3 regions of the Actinomadura sp. 9N407 genome follow, and region 1 is predicted to be linked to each of the others. Evidence: riboswitches for the same ligand, from Rfam matches in the RefSeq annotation. Region 1 holds a riboswitch; each other region holds the start of a gene.
The links. Region 1 has a riboswitch for cyclic di-AMP ahead of ACH34Q_RS26040 (CHAP domain-containing protein). Riboswitches for the same ligand answer to the same signal wherever they lie in the genome.
Positions count from the first base shown of each region.

Region 2: another riboswitch for cyclic di-AMP. It lies ahead of ACH34Q_RS14015 (NlpC/P60 family protein); the one in region 1 lies ahead of ACH34Q_RS26040 (CHAP domain-containing protein).
Region 3: another riboswitch for cyclic di-AMP. It lies ahead of ACH34Q_RS22165 (hypothetical protein); the one in region 1 lies ahead of ACH34Q_RS26040 (CHAP domain-containing protein).

Region 1 is NZ_JBIRAW010000017.1:156,757-161,420, forward strand. It holds gene ACH34Q_RS26020 (SDR family oxidoreductase) at 1-607, opposite strand, end outside; gene ACH34Q_RS26025 (nitroreductase family protein) at 604-1,290, opposite strand; gene ACH34Q_RS26030 (TetR/AcrR family transcriptional regulator) at 1,559-2,203, shown strand; gene ACH34Q_RS26035 (hypothetical protein) at 2,342-2,638, opposite strand; cyclic di-AMP (ydaO/yuaA leader) riboswitch at 2,945-3,102, shown strand; gene ACH34Q_RS26040 (CHAP domain-containing protein) at 3,113-3,973, shown strand; gene ACH34Q_RS26045 (CDP-glycerol glycerophosphotransferase family protein) at 4,194-4,664, shown strand, end outside.
Region 2 is NZ_JBIRAW010000007.1:279,813-284,476, forward strand. It holds gene ACH34Q_RS14005 (Mut7-C RNAse domain-containing protein) at 1-675, shown strand, start outside; gene ACH34Q_RS14010 ((deoxy)nucleoside triphosphate pyrophosphohydrolase) at 698-1,111, shown strand; gene ACH34Q_RS14015 (NlpC/P60 family protein) at 1,124-2,152, opposite strand; cyclic di-AMP (ydaO/yuaA leader) riboswitch at 2,160-2,301, opposite strand; gene typA (translational GTPase TypA) at 2,494-4,347, shown strand; gene ACH34Q_RS14025 (FHA domain-containing protein) at 4,468-4,664, opposite strand, start outside.
Region 3 is NZ_JBIRAW010000013.1:153,521-158,184, forward strand. It holds gene ACH34Q_RS22155 (hypothetical protein) at 1-705, opposite strand, end outside; gene ACH34Q_RS22160 (hypothetical protein) at 918-1,976, shown strand; cyclic di-AMP (ydaO/yuaA leader) riboswitch at 2,429-2,589, shown strand; gene ACH34Q_RS22165 (hypothetical protein) at 2,597-3,250, shown strand; gene ACH34Q_RS22170 (SGNH/GDSL hydrolase family protein) at 3,350-4,192, opposite strand; gene ACH34Q_RS22175 (hypothetical protein) at 4,476-4,664, shown strand, end outside.

The DNA of each region.
Region 1 (4,664 bases):
AGTCGTCCAGGACCGGTCCCGGGTCGGTGATCCCGGCGACCAGCTCGGTCCGCACCAGGCCCGGCCGGATCCCGTTCACCCGGATCCCGGCCCCGCCCAGCTCGTCGGCGCCCAGCTGGACCAGGTGGTCCACCGCCGCCTTGGAGACGCCGTACGCGCCGAACCAGCGGTGCGTGTTGGACGAGGCGATCGAGGAGATCGCCACGAACGCGCCGCCGCCCGTACGGGCCATCAGGCGCGCGGAGTGCTTAAGCACGAGCATGGTGCCGGTGGCGTTGAGCTCCAGGGTGTCGCGCCAGGCGGCGGTGTCGAGCTGGGGGATGGGCCCGACCGAGGTGGTACCGCCCGCGCAGTGGATCACGGCCCGCAGCGGGGAGGTCGCGGCGGTGGCGCGGACGGCGGCCGCCACCTGGTCCTCGTCCACGACGTCGGCCACCACGTACCGGCAGCCGAGTTCCTTGGCCGCGGCCTGGAGCCGTTCGGCGGTACGGCCGCAGATCATCACGTCCGCGCCGTCGGCCGCGAGCCGCCGCGCGCAGGCCAGGCCGATGCCGCTGCCGCCTCCGGTGACCAGGGCGGACGTGCCGTCGAGGCGCGATGACGTCATGTCGGGCTCCTGAGCGATTCGGGGGTCCAGAGCGGCTCGGGGGTCTCGAAGCCGGCCGGGGCGCCCCAGGCGTTCCGGTGGCTGACCTCGTGGGCGGGACGGCGGGCGGCCACGCCCCACCGGCCGGTCGGGTAGCCGAACGAGACGCAGCACGCCATCGACCAGCCCTCGTCCTTGGGGACGCCGAGGATCTCGTTGGTCTCGTCCGGGTGGAAGAAGCTCAGCACGGAGGTGATCGAGCTGCCGACGCCCTCGGCGCGGGCGGCGAGCTGGGCGCTCCAGATCGCCGGGAAGATCGAGCCGCCGTTCGGGTCGAACCGCGTGTATCCGAACAGGAACAGCGGGACCTCCTCGAAGTGGTCGGCGAGCCACTGCGCGGACTTCACGACGCGGAGCATCTGGGCGCTGTCGGGGTCCTCGGGATCGGCGTTGGCGGCGTCGATCCGCTCCTTGTAGACGGTCTTCCACAGCTTGTCCATGGCGTCCCGGTAGAGCGGCCCGATCCGGCCCTTCAGGCCGGGATCGTCGACCAGCAGGAACCGCCAGCTCTGGCTGTTGCCGCCGCTGGGCGCCCGTACGGCGGCGTCCAGCATCCTGCGCTGGACCTCCACCGGGACCGGATCCGGCCGGACCCGCCGCATCGCGCGGGTGGTGTAGAGGGCCTCGTGCAACTCCATCGGCATCCGTGCTCCCGTTTCGTGGTCCCCGTCCGGTACCTGGAGACCCGTGTCTAAACTAGCGTCGCAACCAAGCAAGCGATAGGGCGAATCCCGGCCGCGTCCGTTGCATCCTCGCCCGCCGGGCGGTGGCCGGACAAGGCCGCCGCGGGCCCTGGAATCGGGCGGCCCTGGAACGCGTGCGAGGCCCGTTCCGCCGGTACCGGGGGCGCGATGGGAACGGATGTACGAGAGGATGGCCGCGGTCACACGTTCGGTCACCGAAGGAGGCGCGTTGAGCGGCGATGTGCGGTTCACCGTCACGCGGACCCTCAGCAAGGAACAGCAGGCCCGTCGCGAGCGGCTGATCGAGGCCGCCCGGATGCTGGCGCTTGAGGGCGGCTATCCGGCCGTGACCATGCACGATGTGGCCGATCGCGCCGGTGTGGCGCGGGCCACCGTCTACCGCTACTTCGCGACCAAGGACCATCTGCTCACCGAGGTGGCCGCCAGCTGGGCGCAGCGGGTGACCGCCGACATCGACGCGCTCGCGGTCGGCGACACCCCGGTCGAGCGGCTCACCGCCCTGCTGGAGCGGATCGTCCGGGCCGGGGCGGAGCAGATCCCGCTGGCCTCGGCGATCGTCCAGGCGGTGACCTCGGACGACTCCAGCGTCGAGGACGACCGCACGGTGCTGTTCCTGTTCCTGCGCGACCGGCTGGCCGCCGCGATCGGCGACCCCGTCCCCGAGCGGGACCAGGTGGAGATCGTTCTCGGCCATGTGCTGCTGGCGGCCCTGGTCAGCCTGACCTCACTGAGCACGCCGGTCGACGAGGTCGCCGCGATGGTCCGCGATGCCGGACGGCTCGTCCTGGCAGGCGCCATCGCGGGACAGAACGCCGAGGCTGGAGCGGGCGCAGGGGCCGGAGCGGGCGCGTAGGCAAAGCCGGCGCCGTAAGCGAAGCCGGGGCCGTAGGTGAAGGCAGACCGGGGTGTAGGCAGAGGTAAAGGGCCTCTGCGGTGTGAGGTGTGTCTCGCGGCCGTTCGTGACCCTGGCTTGGTGTGGCCTTTGTCTCGGCTAGTTCGACGCTGACCGTGCCGTTCGGGCCGTGCTCCGCGGTTCGTTCCGCTTCTCGCCCGGCGTCTCGCGCTGCTTCTCGCCCTGGGTTCCGGCGCTTTCCTCAGTGCCCGGCCGGCGCTGCCGTTCCGCCGGCCTGCGGACGGGCAGCGGGGCCCCGGAGGCCCGCACGGGCAGCCTTTCCGCGAGGGAGCGGGCGAGCATCAGCCCCCCGGCCACGGCGAGGGCGAGGCAGACCACGCCCAGCCCCGCGAGTCCCAGCAGAGTGATCGCCAACAACCCGAAATCCGACCCCATCGATCCGTCTCCTCCCCGGGCGCCACTGGGGCGCGGTGCGGTTCCGCGTCCGGATCATGCCCAGATGTCGGGAAGAGATGCGAGGTGTGGGTGGTTTTGAACCTAGGGCCGGGTGCTTTGCCCCGGATTTGCCACAAGTAAGAAGTTTGATACCTTCTGACCACCTCCGCGATGCACCCCATGCGTCGCTCATCGGGAGGGCGGACCGAGCCGGACGGCCGGATCCCGCCACCCGAGGTCGTGTGTGCGGTCCATGAACCCGCACGACCGTCATCCATCTGATCGCAGTGCCGGTGGCGCTTCATGGCCGCCGGACCGCCGAGTCCGTTCCGCACCGCACAGCGGTGCCAGGAGCCGGGGACCCAACCAACCTGGGGTGAATCGGCGCACGTCCGCGTGTGCCGTAGGGCGACTTCCATGCCCGAATCCGACAGCTAACCCGGTAGGCGGCCATGGAAGAAAAGAGACTCTGACTTGTCGTTCCGCAACTCTCCCGCTCTCGCCGCTCTCCGCGTCCGTACGAGCGAACTGACCTCCCAGACCTTCGCCCTCCGCGGGCGCGCCGCCGCCGGTGTGATCGGTGGCGCCACGATGGGCGTGCTGGCCCTCGGCTCGGCCATGGGCGCGGTGGCCTCCACCACCCCGACCGCCGACCAGGTGCAGACCGTCGCCGGCGTGGCCGGTGTCGGCAAGGGCGGCCACGCCGCCGTCGACCAGCTGACCGACAAGGCCGGTAAGGCCGGCAAGACCGAGTCGACCTCGCAGAAGGCCACCGGCACCGTGGCCGGCGAGGCCGGCGACGCCCAGGAGGACGCCGGTTCGGCCAAGGACGCCAACGCCGGCGCCAAGGCCGCCACCGCCCAGGAAGTGATCGGCCTGGCCAAGAAGCAGGTCGGCATCTCCGAGGGCAAGGGCGGCCAGACCAAGTTCCACGACTGGTACGTGGGCACCGACAACGCCAAGCTGACGGCCCAGCGTGACGGCGGCAACGTGTCCGCCTACAACGGCGCCCAGTGGTGCAACATGTTCGTGTCCTGGGTCGGCGCTCAGACCGGTGTCAAGGGCATGGGCTGGGACGCCTACACCGTCCAGCACGCCATGTGGTTCAAGAAGACCGGCCGCTGGGGCCAGGAGCCCAAGCCCGGCGCCGTGGTGTTCTTCGCCTGGAACGGCGGCGGCATCTCGTCCATCAACCACGTCGGCCTGGTCGTCAAGGACAACGGCGACGGCACCATCGACACGGTCGAGGGCAACACCGGCAACGCCGTGAAGGAGAAGACCCGCAAGGTGTCGCAGGTGGCCGGCTACGGCTACCCCGACTACCGCGGGAAGTGATCCCGCGCGGGTGATGAACCCGTGCTGACGGACCCGAGCCGAGGGCGCCCGGCCACCATGATCATGGTGGCCGGGCGCCCTCGGCGTTTCCCCATGTTCTGGGGCATAACGGAGATCACCCCCGAACATTGACGTCCGCTTGATCCCAGATCGACCCGGCAATGGGCCTGGCTGGAAATGCCTACCCCGGAACGGTCGAAAGCGGGCGAAGGGGGATGGGATGCGGGTCCGGCCCGACGTCAGCGTCGTCGTGATCGCCTACAACGACGCCGGGCGGCTGCCGCGCGCCGTCCGCTCGGTGCTGGCCCAGTCGCTGCGCAGCGTCGAGGTGGTGATCGTCGACGATGCCAGCACCGACGGCACCGGCGAGGTCGCCGACCGGTTCGCCGCCGCGCATCCCGGCCGGGTCCGGGCCGTCCACCTCCCGGAGAACTCCGGCGGCTGCGGCCGGCCCCGCAACGTCGGGATCGAGCACGCCCGCGGGGCCCGGGTGATGTTCCTCGACAGCGACGACGTCCTGGACCGGCACGCCTGCCTGACCATGGTGGCCGCCGCCGAGGAGACCGGCGCCGATCTCGTCTCCGGCCTGTGCGTACGGTCACATCTGGGCCCGCACGCCAGGGAGACGCTCTGGTACCCCCGGCTCTACCGGCGCCGGGCCGTGCACGACTCCGTCCTCGATCACCCCGAC
Region 2 (4,664 bases), on a different contig from region 1:
CTGGTGAACGGGACGCCGGTCGAGCCGGGCCACCAGCCCGCCGCGGGCGAGGAGGTACGGGTGGAGGCCGTGGCGCGGCCGCAGTCCGTACCGCTCGAACCCGGCCGGCTCGCGCCCCGGTTCCTGCTCGACGTGCACTTGGGCACGCTGGCCCGCCGGATGCGCCTGCTCGGCCTGGACACCGCCTACCACAACGACATGGACGACCCCGCGCTCGTCGTCCAGGCGAACGAGGAGGGCCGGGTGCTGCTGACGCAGGACCGCGGCCTGCTGCGCCGCCGGGCGCTGTGGTTCGGTGCGTACGTGCGCGGGTCCCGTCCCGACGATCAGCTGCGCGACCTGCTGGAACGCTTCGTTCCCGAGCTGCGGCCGTGGACCCGCTGCACCGCCTGCAACGGCGTGCTGGCCCCGGTCGACAAGGAGGAGGTCGAGCGGGAGCTGGCGGACGGGACGCGCCGCAGCTACGACGTGTACGGCCGCTGCGCCGACTGCGGCCAGGTCTACTGGCGCGGCGCGCACGGCGGTCATCTGGAACGGATCGTCGAGGACGCGGTCACGGTCGTCGCGGCCGGTTCCGCCCAGGGCGGCGACCGGCCTCAGGACTCGCCTCAGGACTCGCCTCAGGACTCGCCTCAGGACTCGGCTCACGGCTCGGCACGGAGCGCGGCCTCCTGAGCGCGGGCGGCGCCGTTCCGGCATGATGCCGGGCAGAGAGGGGCTGGTCACGATCAACGTAGTGGTGGGCGCGGCGATCATCGCCGGGGGACGGCTGCTGGCCGCGCAGCGGGCGGAGCCGCCCGCGCTGGCCGGTGGCTGGGAGTTCCCGGGCGGCAAGGTCGATCCGGGCGAGTCGGACGAGGACGCCCTGGTCCGCGAGTGTCACGAGGAGCTGGGCGTCAAGATCGCGCTGGACGTGCGGATCGGCGGCGACTGGCCGCTGAGCCTGGGCGGCGTGCTGCGGGTGTGGACCGCCCGGATCGTCGAGGGCGAAGCGCGCGCGCTGGAGCACCTCGCCCTGCGCTGGCTGGCCCCCGGGGAGCTGTACGACGTCGAGTGGCTCCCCGGTGACCTGCCCATCGTGGAGGCCGTCCAGCCGTATGTGAGCGGCTGAGCGCCCGCCGGCTCAGGAGATCCGGTTGGCGCCGGCGTAGTCGGAGCGGTCGGACATCTTTGAGATCTTCACCACATCGCCGGTCTGCGGAGCGTGCAGGTACTTGCCGTCGCTCAGGTAGATGCCCATGTGGTGCAGGCTGCCGCCGAAGTAGACGAGGTCGCCGGAGCGCAGCGCGCCCTTTCCGACCTTGCTGCCCTGCTCGTAGAGGGCACCGGTGTAGTGGGGCAGCCCGCCCTTGCCGACCTTGTCGTACGCCCAGACGACCAGTCCCGAGCAGTCGAAGCTGCTGGGGCCCGCGGCGGCCCACACGTACGGGCTGCCGATCTTGGTGAGCGCCTTGCGCGCCATCTTGGCGGGCAGGCCGGAACCCTTCACGGACGCGGTGAGCCCGGACTTGGGGTCCTTGACCTTTGTGGTGGTCAGCTTGTCCAGCCGGCGGGTGACCTCGCCGACCTTGGACTTGGCCGCCTGGCGGGCGGTCTCGGCCTGGGTGGCGGCCCGCTGGACCTGCGCGGTCTTGGCCTTTGCGGCGACCTGCGCCTGGTTCGCCTGGTCGATCTGCGCCTGGAGCCGGTTCACGGTCGCGGCCCGGCTCTGGGTCAGGTAGGCCGAGGCGGACAGTCCGTTGGTGTCGCCCGCCCCGTACAGCATGTCGTCGCCGCCGGCCATGTAGTTGGCGGCGGCGAGCCGTCCCAGCTCAGCGCGGGCGGGAGCGACCTGGGCCTCCAGCGTGGCGGCGGTCTGGGCGGCGGTCCGCTCGGCCTTCTGGGCCGCGCGCATGTCCACCCGGGTCTTGTTATACGCCTCGGTCAGCTTCTCGGCCTCGGTGTTGAGGGCGTCCAGCTGCTTGCGCAGCTCGCTCTCGGTCGGCTTCGGGGGATTGGCCGCGGCGGCCCGTACGGCCGTACCGGACGCGGGCGCGTGGGCCGGCTGTGTGGCGGCCTGGGCGGCGATGGGGGCGAAGGCGCCGATGGCGACGATCGTGGCAGCGGTGAGGGCGGGCACGGCGAAGCCGCGCCGTTCAGTGGCCGGTGTCAAACCGGTGAACTCCTCTCCTAAGCCGCCTACCGGGTTAGCTGACGGGTTCGGGCCAGGAGACGCCCTACGGCGCACACCGAATGTGCGCCGATTCACCCCAGGAGGCCTGGGTCCCCGGTTCCCCGTGGGGGATTCGGCGGTGTCCGGACGTCGTCCCGGGGGGCGGGACTGCGAACGACCGGATGTGGGGAGACTACAAACAACGGGCAAAGTTGGCCAAATAGCCATATTTGTGGCAGCTGTGACGGCCGTCCCGTCGGGGGGAGGCGTTCGGCCAAGTAGAATAAGGACGGTCGCACCTCTGCGGCGAACCCCACACTCTCACCCCAAGGCGAGACCGCATGCCCATCTCCACGCGAGACGACCTCCGGAACGTCGCCATCGTCGCCCACGTCGACCACGGGAAGACGACGCTCGTCGACGCCATGCTCTGGCAGTCCGGGGCGTTCCGCGAAAACCAGGACGTGGACGACCGCGTCATGGACTCCGGCGATCTGGAGCGTGAGAAGGGCATCACGATCCTGGCCAAGAACACCGCCGTCCGGCACGCCGGGATGACGATCAACATCATCGACACCCCCGGCCACGCCGACTTCGGTGGCGAGGTCGAGCGCGGGCTGTCCATGGTCGACGGCGTCGTCCTGCTGGTGGACGCCAGCGAGGGCCCGCTGCCGCAGACCCGGTTCGTGCTGCGCAAAGCGCTGACCGCCCGGCTGCCGGTGATCCTGGTCGTCAACAAGACCGACCGCCCGGACGCCCGGATCGACGAGGTCGTGGACGAGACGTACGAGCTCTTCATGGACCTCGAGGCCGAAGAGGAGCAGATCGACTTCCCGATCGTCTACGCCTCCGGCCGCGCCGGCCGCGCCTCGCTCGCCAAGCCCGGCAACGGCGAGATGCCCGACAGCGAGGACCTCGAGCCGCTGTTCGAGGTGATCAAGAACACCATCCCGGCCCCCGCGTACGACCCGGACGCCCCGCTCCAGGCGCACGTCACCAACCTGGACGCCTCCAGCTACCTGGGCCGGATCGCGCTGTGCCGGGTGCACTCGGGGATCATCAAGAAGGGCCAGCAGGTCGCCTGGTGCAAGCGGGACGGCACCATCGAGCGGGTCCGCATCAGCGAGCTGATGATGACCGAGGCGCTCACCCGCAAGCCCGCGGAGGCGGCCGGCCCCGGCGACATCATCGCGCTGGCCGGCATCCCGGAGATCACCATCGGCGAGACCCTCGCCGACCCCGACGACCCGCGCCCGCTGCCGCTGATCACCGTGGACGAGCCGGCCATCTCGATGACCGTGGGCACCAACACCAGCCCGCTGTCCGGCCGCGAGAAGGGCACCAAGGTCACCGCCCGGCTGGTCAAGGACCGGCTGGAGCGCGAACTGGTCGGCAACGTCTCGATCCGCGTGCTGCCCACCGAGCGCCCCGACACCTGGGAGGTGCAGGGCCGAGGCGAGCTCGCCCTCGCCATCCTGGTCGAGAACATGCGCCGCGAGGGCTACGAGCTGACCGTCGGCAAGCCGCAGGTCGTCGCCCGCGAGATCGACGGCAAGAAGCACGAGCCCGTCGAGCGCCTCACCATCGACATCCCCGAGGAGCACCTCGGCGCGGTCACCCAGCTCATGGCGGTCCGCAAGGGCCGGATGGAGCACATGACCAACCACGGCACCGGCTGGATCCGGATGGAGTTCCTGGTCCCGGCCCGCGGGCTGATCGGGTTCCGTACCGAGTTCCTCACCGAGACCCGCGGCACCGGCATGGCGCACCACGTCTTCGAGAGCTACGAGCCCTGGTTCGGCGAGCTGCGCACCCGGCCGTCCGGTTCCCTGGTCGCCGACCGCACCGGCGCCGCCACCGCGTACGCGATCACCAACCTGCAGGAGCGCGGCACCTTCTTCGTCGGCCCGACCACGCAGGTGTACCAGGGCATGATCGTCGGGGAGAACTCCCGCGCCGACGACATGGACGTGAACATCTGCAAGGAGAAGCAGAAGACCAACATCCGCTCCTCCACGGCCGAGACCACCGAGACGCTGACCCCGCCGCGCCTGCTGACGCTGGAGGAGGCCCTGGAGTTCGTCCGCGAGGACGAGTGCGTCGAGGTCACCCCGACCGCCGTACGGCTCCGCAAGGTCGTCCTGGACTCCAAGGAGCGCGAGCGCACCCGCGCCCGCGCCAAGCGAGCCGGCTAAGGGGCTTCCCGGGCTCTTGAGCCCTGGTGACGAATGCCTGATGGCGCAAGACTGAGGACGAACGACTGAGGGCCGCCCCGATCGGAGCGGCCCTCAGTCGTTCACTCACGCGTTCATTCGCTACTTCAGCTGTATGGTCCCGGTCACGTCGGCGGCCAGGCGGAGCTGGTCGCCGTCGCGGAGGGGGGCCTCCACACCGCGCGGGAGGCGCTCGCCGTTGACGAACGTCCCGTTGGTGGAACCCTCGTCCCGGACCCAGGCCGTACCGGACGGGTCCAGCCACACGGTCGAGTGGCGCCGTGACACGTTGTCGTACT
Region 3 (4,664 bases), on a different contig from region 1:
GGTCACTCCGAGCGTCCGGTGCGCCCAGTCGAGATAGCCGTGAACGGCCGCCGCATCGGCGATCCCGGCCTTCTGGATGACGCACACCAGACGGACGTGCATCGCCGAGGACGCCTCTTTGACCGTTTCCTCGAAGACGTTCTGATCGGCGACGGCCTGGCCGCGGCGGAATCGCATGATCGCGCCATTGGGCCCTGCTTCGAAGTGGTGGCGCGAGACTTCGATCCGGTCGAGCCCGAAGTCGCGGAGCAACGGGATCAGGCGCGCCCCGTGCGTCTCTCTGGAAAGCCCCGCCGTGTTGCTGTACAGCACCCTCTCGGTCAGTATCCCGCCCGCGTGCGCATGGTCGGTGAGCGCGGCGACCGTGGCCTCGAGCCAGTCCGGATCGTCGGTCGCCTCCAAACCCGACAGGGAGACGCCCAGGGGGAGGCCGCGCAGGTCGGCCAGTGCGGTGCGCAACCCATCGTGATAGTCCGAAGCGGGCCGCAGCGAGGCCGAGAGCCGGGAGGCGTCGACATGGCGCAGGGTCTCCGAGCAGAACACGCACCGTGCCGAACACGGTCGAGCCGACGCGAAGGGGGTGAACGTGACGGGCTGCGCGACGGCCCGGTCCATCCCGCCGATGCGCTGCACCACGTGCCTCTCGGGCACCGACCGGTGTTCCACCGGCACACCGGGAAACCGCGCCCCGAGATCGCTGAACATTCCTGGATCATAGGCGCCGTGGCTATGAGCAGCGGAGTCGGTGGATCGAGGCGCGATCTCGCGACCTCGAACCGGGACACCCCGCTCGCCGCCTCAGGGGCGTGCCGATGTCAGGTGAGCGTAGGCGGCGGCCACAAGCGGACACGGGATCGGTCCTGATTTTCCCAGTGAACACTGGCGTTCTTATGGCACTCGTTCGGATGATGTTCGCCATGAGGTCACTCCCCGCCCGGCTGGCCGCCGCGGCCATCGCGTTCATCGCCCTGGCCCCCGTGTCCGCCGTGCACGCCGCGCCCCCGCCCGCCACGCTGAAGGACGTCCCGCTGCCGTTCCTGTGGCCCAGGGCGTGGACCGGCAGCGTCGCCGCCGTCTCCGACACCGAGGCATGGGTCGCTGGAGGCCAGGGATACATCGGCGACAACACCGGCAACCCGGTGGTGCGCCGCCGGATGGGGTCGCAGTGGAAGGAGTATCCGCTCAGGGGCTGGTCCGGCAACGGCGGCATCTCAAAGGTCGTCGCGTACGGCACCGAGGTCTGGGTGTGGGGCCTTCAAGATGGGGAGCGCCTCTACCTGGCGCGGTTCGACGGCACCGCGTTCCAGCCCGTCGCCCCGCCGCCCGACGGCATCCTCGACTACGACACCCGCCTGTGGGCTAATCCGGCCGGGGTGTGGATCCAGATCCAGGTACCGGGCCCTGGCAACACGGTCCTGCCCGCGCTGTTCCGGCGGGTCGGCGACGCCTGGGTGGCGGACCCCGTCGCCGGCCGGTTGTGGCACGGGGTCGGGGACCTGCAGGGGCGCAGCGCCACCGATGCCTGGACCGGAGGTTGCCGCTCCAACCCCGACACCGGAAGCAGCGAATCGGTGGCCCTCGGTTGGAACGGCTCCAGCTGGACGGTGCTGCCCCCGCTCCCCACCGCCACGTGCGTCACCAGCGTCGCGCCCGCCGAGGGCGGCACGGTCTGGGCGCTCGCCTGGGACACCCTGTACCGCTGGAACGGAACGACGTGGACCGCGGCCCCCGCCGGCACCCTGGACGGCCACGGCGTGAAGGTGAGACTGGACAAGGACGGCAACCCGCTCGTGGCCGTCATCCGACCGAGGCAGTACGGTCGCGCGCCGCTGCTGCGGTACGCGGGCGGCGGCTGGCAGACGTTCACCACCCCGGTCGAGACATGGACCCACGACGTCTCCGTCGCGCCGAGTGGACGGATCTGGCTGGCGGGGAGTACGCGGATCGATTCGCCCCTGTTGCTCTCCTCTCCCTGACGGCCCGTCCGCGTACACGTGCAGGCGCTCGCGTCGTCTCTGGAGTCCACCGGCACCTCCGGCACCTGATGGCGCGGTCTTGACCTGCGGCGATATTGATTTTGTACGAGTTTGCCTTCTATCGACGTTCGGAGTAGCTTGTCGGCCACCAAAGCGCCCGCCAGGCGCTTTGGTCCTATATGCCCCAAGAGGCGCGATGACCTCACCTGACACCGTCGGGTGAGACGGGGGCGCGACCCACGCGTCACCCCGCATCCTTCCTGCCGCGCCCGGTCTCTCCGAGACCCGATCGTCAGGCCTTCCCATGCGCACGCCACGGCGTGCGGGGCCCGAGCGCGCCGGCAACCGCTCTCAGAGCACGCGGCCCTCGCATGGCCGCACAACCCCATCAGCGCCGCTCTTTCGCGCACGGGACACCAGAGTCCCGTGGACGGGCCCAGTGCCCAACGATCGCAGCGGCAACGCCGAGTCCGCCGTCAAGGCGGAGCCGGGGACCCACGACGTGCCGGACTCCGAACGTCCGCACAGGGGTGAGTCGGCCTGTTCCAGGCCGTAGGGCGACTTCCACGTCCGAACCCGTCAGCTAACCCGGCAGGCGTCTTGGAAGCCAAGGAGTCCCCTTGAAAGGCAAGCACAGCAAGAACCGCGTGAACCCCAAGGCCGTCGGCGCACTGGCCGGCCTCGCCTTGGCCGGCGTGGTGGCGACGACCGCCCACGCTTCGGTCCAGTCCTCGGAGCCGGGCAGTGCGGACCGGGCCGCCGCCGCATCGACGCTCTCCGCGAAGGAGTCCGCGAAGAAGCCGGACTCCACGAAGTCGGACACCGGGAAGTCGGACACCGGGAGGGAGGCGGACGGTGCGCGCGACGACCGCTCCGACGTGATCACCCGGGCCAAGACCTGGGATCCGCACACCGACCGGAGGGTCCCCTACAGCCAGACCGACTACCACGACGGCTACCGGACCGACTGCTCCGGCTACGTGGCGATGGCGCTCGACCTGCCCAAGCCCGGCCCGAACACCGTGGGCCTGACGGCGTCGCGGTACACCGAGCGCATCAAGATGTCCGAACTGAAGAAGGGTGACCTCGTCATGGACGCCGAGGGCACCAACACGACCCGGCATGTCGTCATCTTCGAGAAATGGGCCGACGAGGACCGCACGTCCTACTGGGCCTACGAACAGCGCGGCAGGTACGGCACCGACCACCGGACGCGCGACTACGGACTGTCGTCCGGTAGCGAGTACACGGCGTACCGGCCGAAGAAGCTGTGAGGAGACGGTGACAGAGCGCCTGGCCGGGACGTCCCGGCCAGGCGTTTCGCTGTGCAGGCCGGAGCGTCGTCGCGTGCTCCGGCCCGTCGTCGCGGCCGTTCACCTGACGTCGGCGGGGAGGACCTTCAAAAAGGCCCCGGCGATCTGCCGGTAGCCCGCCGGGGTCGCATGGCCGTCGTTGTCGCTGCACTGGGACGTCCATGTGCAGATCCGGGCCACGGCCAGGGGAACGGTGCCGTACGGAGGCACCGTCACCTTCGTGGTCAGGTCGTGGCCGGCGAAGGCGCCGTTGACGTCGGCGACCCTGAACCCGCCGGCGAGGTAGACGGCGTGCTCGTAAGTGTTGAAGACGTCGACGACCGGTATCGAGGCGAGCGCGGCCGCTTTTCCGCCGGGGTTCGCCACCCAGGACGCCAGGCCGGGGTTGTAGTAGTTCATCGCGGCGTAGACCGGGGTGCCGCCCCCGGCCAGCCGCACCCGCGCGGTGATCTGCGGCAGGTTGGCGATCATGGAGCCGATGCCTTCCAGCGCGCAGCCCGCGTCGATGCCACCGCCGGGCAGGCAGGTGTTGGTGTCATTGGCTCCGATGTTCAAGGTGACGTACCGGACCCGGCCGGCGTGCGACTTCAGGAAGGACTCGGCGGCGGCCAGTTGGGAGCCGGCCGCGTACCGGCAGATGCCCCCTTTGAGCATCGTCGTGGTGGTCTCCCCACCACAGCCGAGTTTCACCAGTTTCAGCCGGGGCTGGCGTGCCGTCAGTGCGGCATGCAGGCGGTCCGTGTAGCCCTGGTCGGTTTCGCCTAGTCCGAACTGCGCGCCCACGGACAACGAGTCGCCGAGCGCGAGGTAGTACTCCGGGGTGGTCGCCGCGGCGGCCGGACCCGTCAAGCTCGTCGCCACCATCGCGGTGACCACTGTGGCCATCGTCTTGAACAGGCGCATCCCAGCTCCAGAGTGCTCGGTGCGAGTGCGCGCCGTCCGGTGGCCGGACGGCGGTCGCCCATCGCCGCCGAATCTAGCAGACACTCGTGTCTATTTGGCTTGATCCATGCGACCTGGACTCTGTGGCCCGGTCCATGTGGCCCGGTCTCTGTGGATCGGCCGCGTGGCCGGCGGCGGCCTCGGCACGGTCACGCCTTCTTCACCCTCGATACCGCCCCCGTTCACCGCACCCATCTCTGACAGACGCTACTGTCTTTTTGGAAGTCGACAGAAGGGATCGGTCATGGGGAACAGGACGGACAAGGCGTGGAGTGCCTACAACATGGTCTACGTGGGCCTTGCCGGGGTGATAGGTGTCGCGTTCATCGTCCTCGCGATGATCGACCCCTCCGGGGCCGGCACCAACCTCATGTACGCTCTCGCGGCATTCGTGGCGGGCGGCGTCCTCTTCTACCTGAATCGCAAGAAGGCG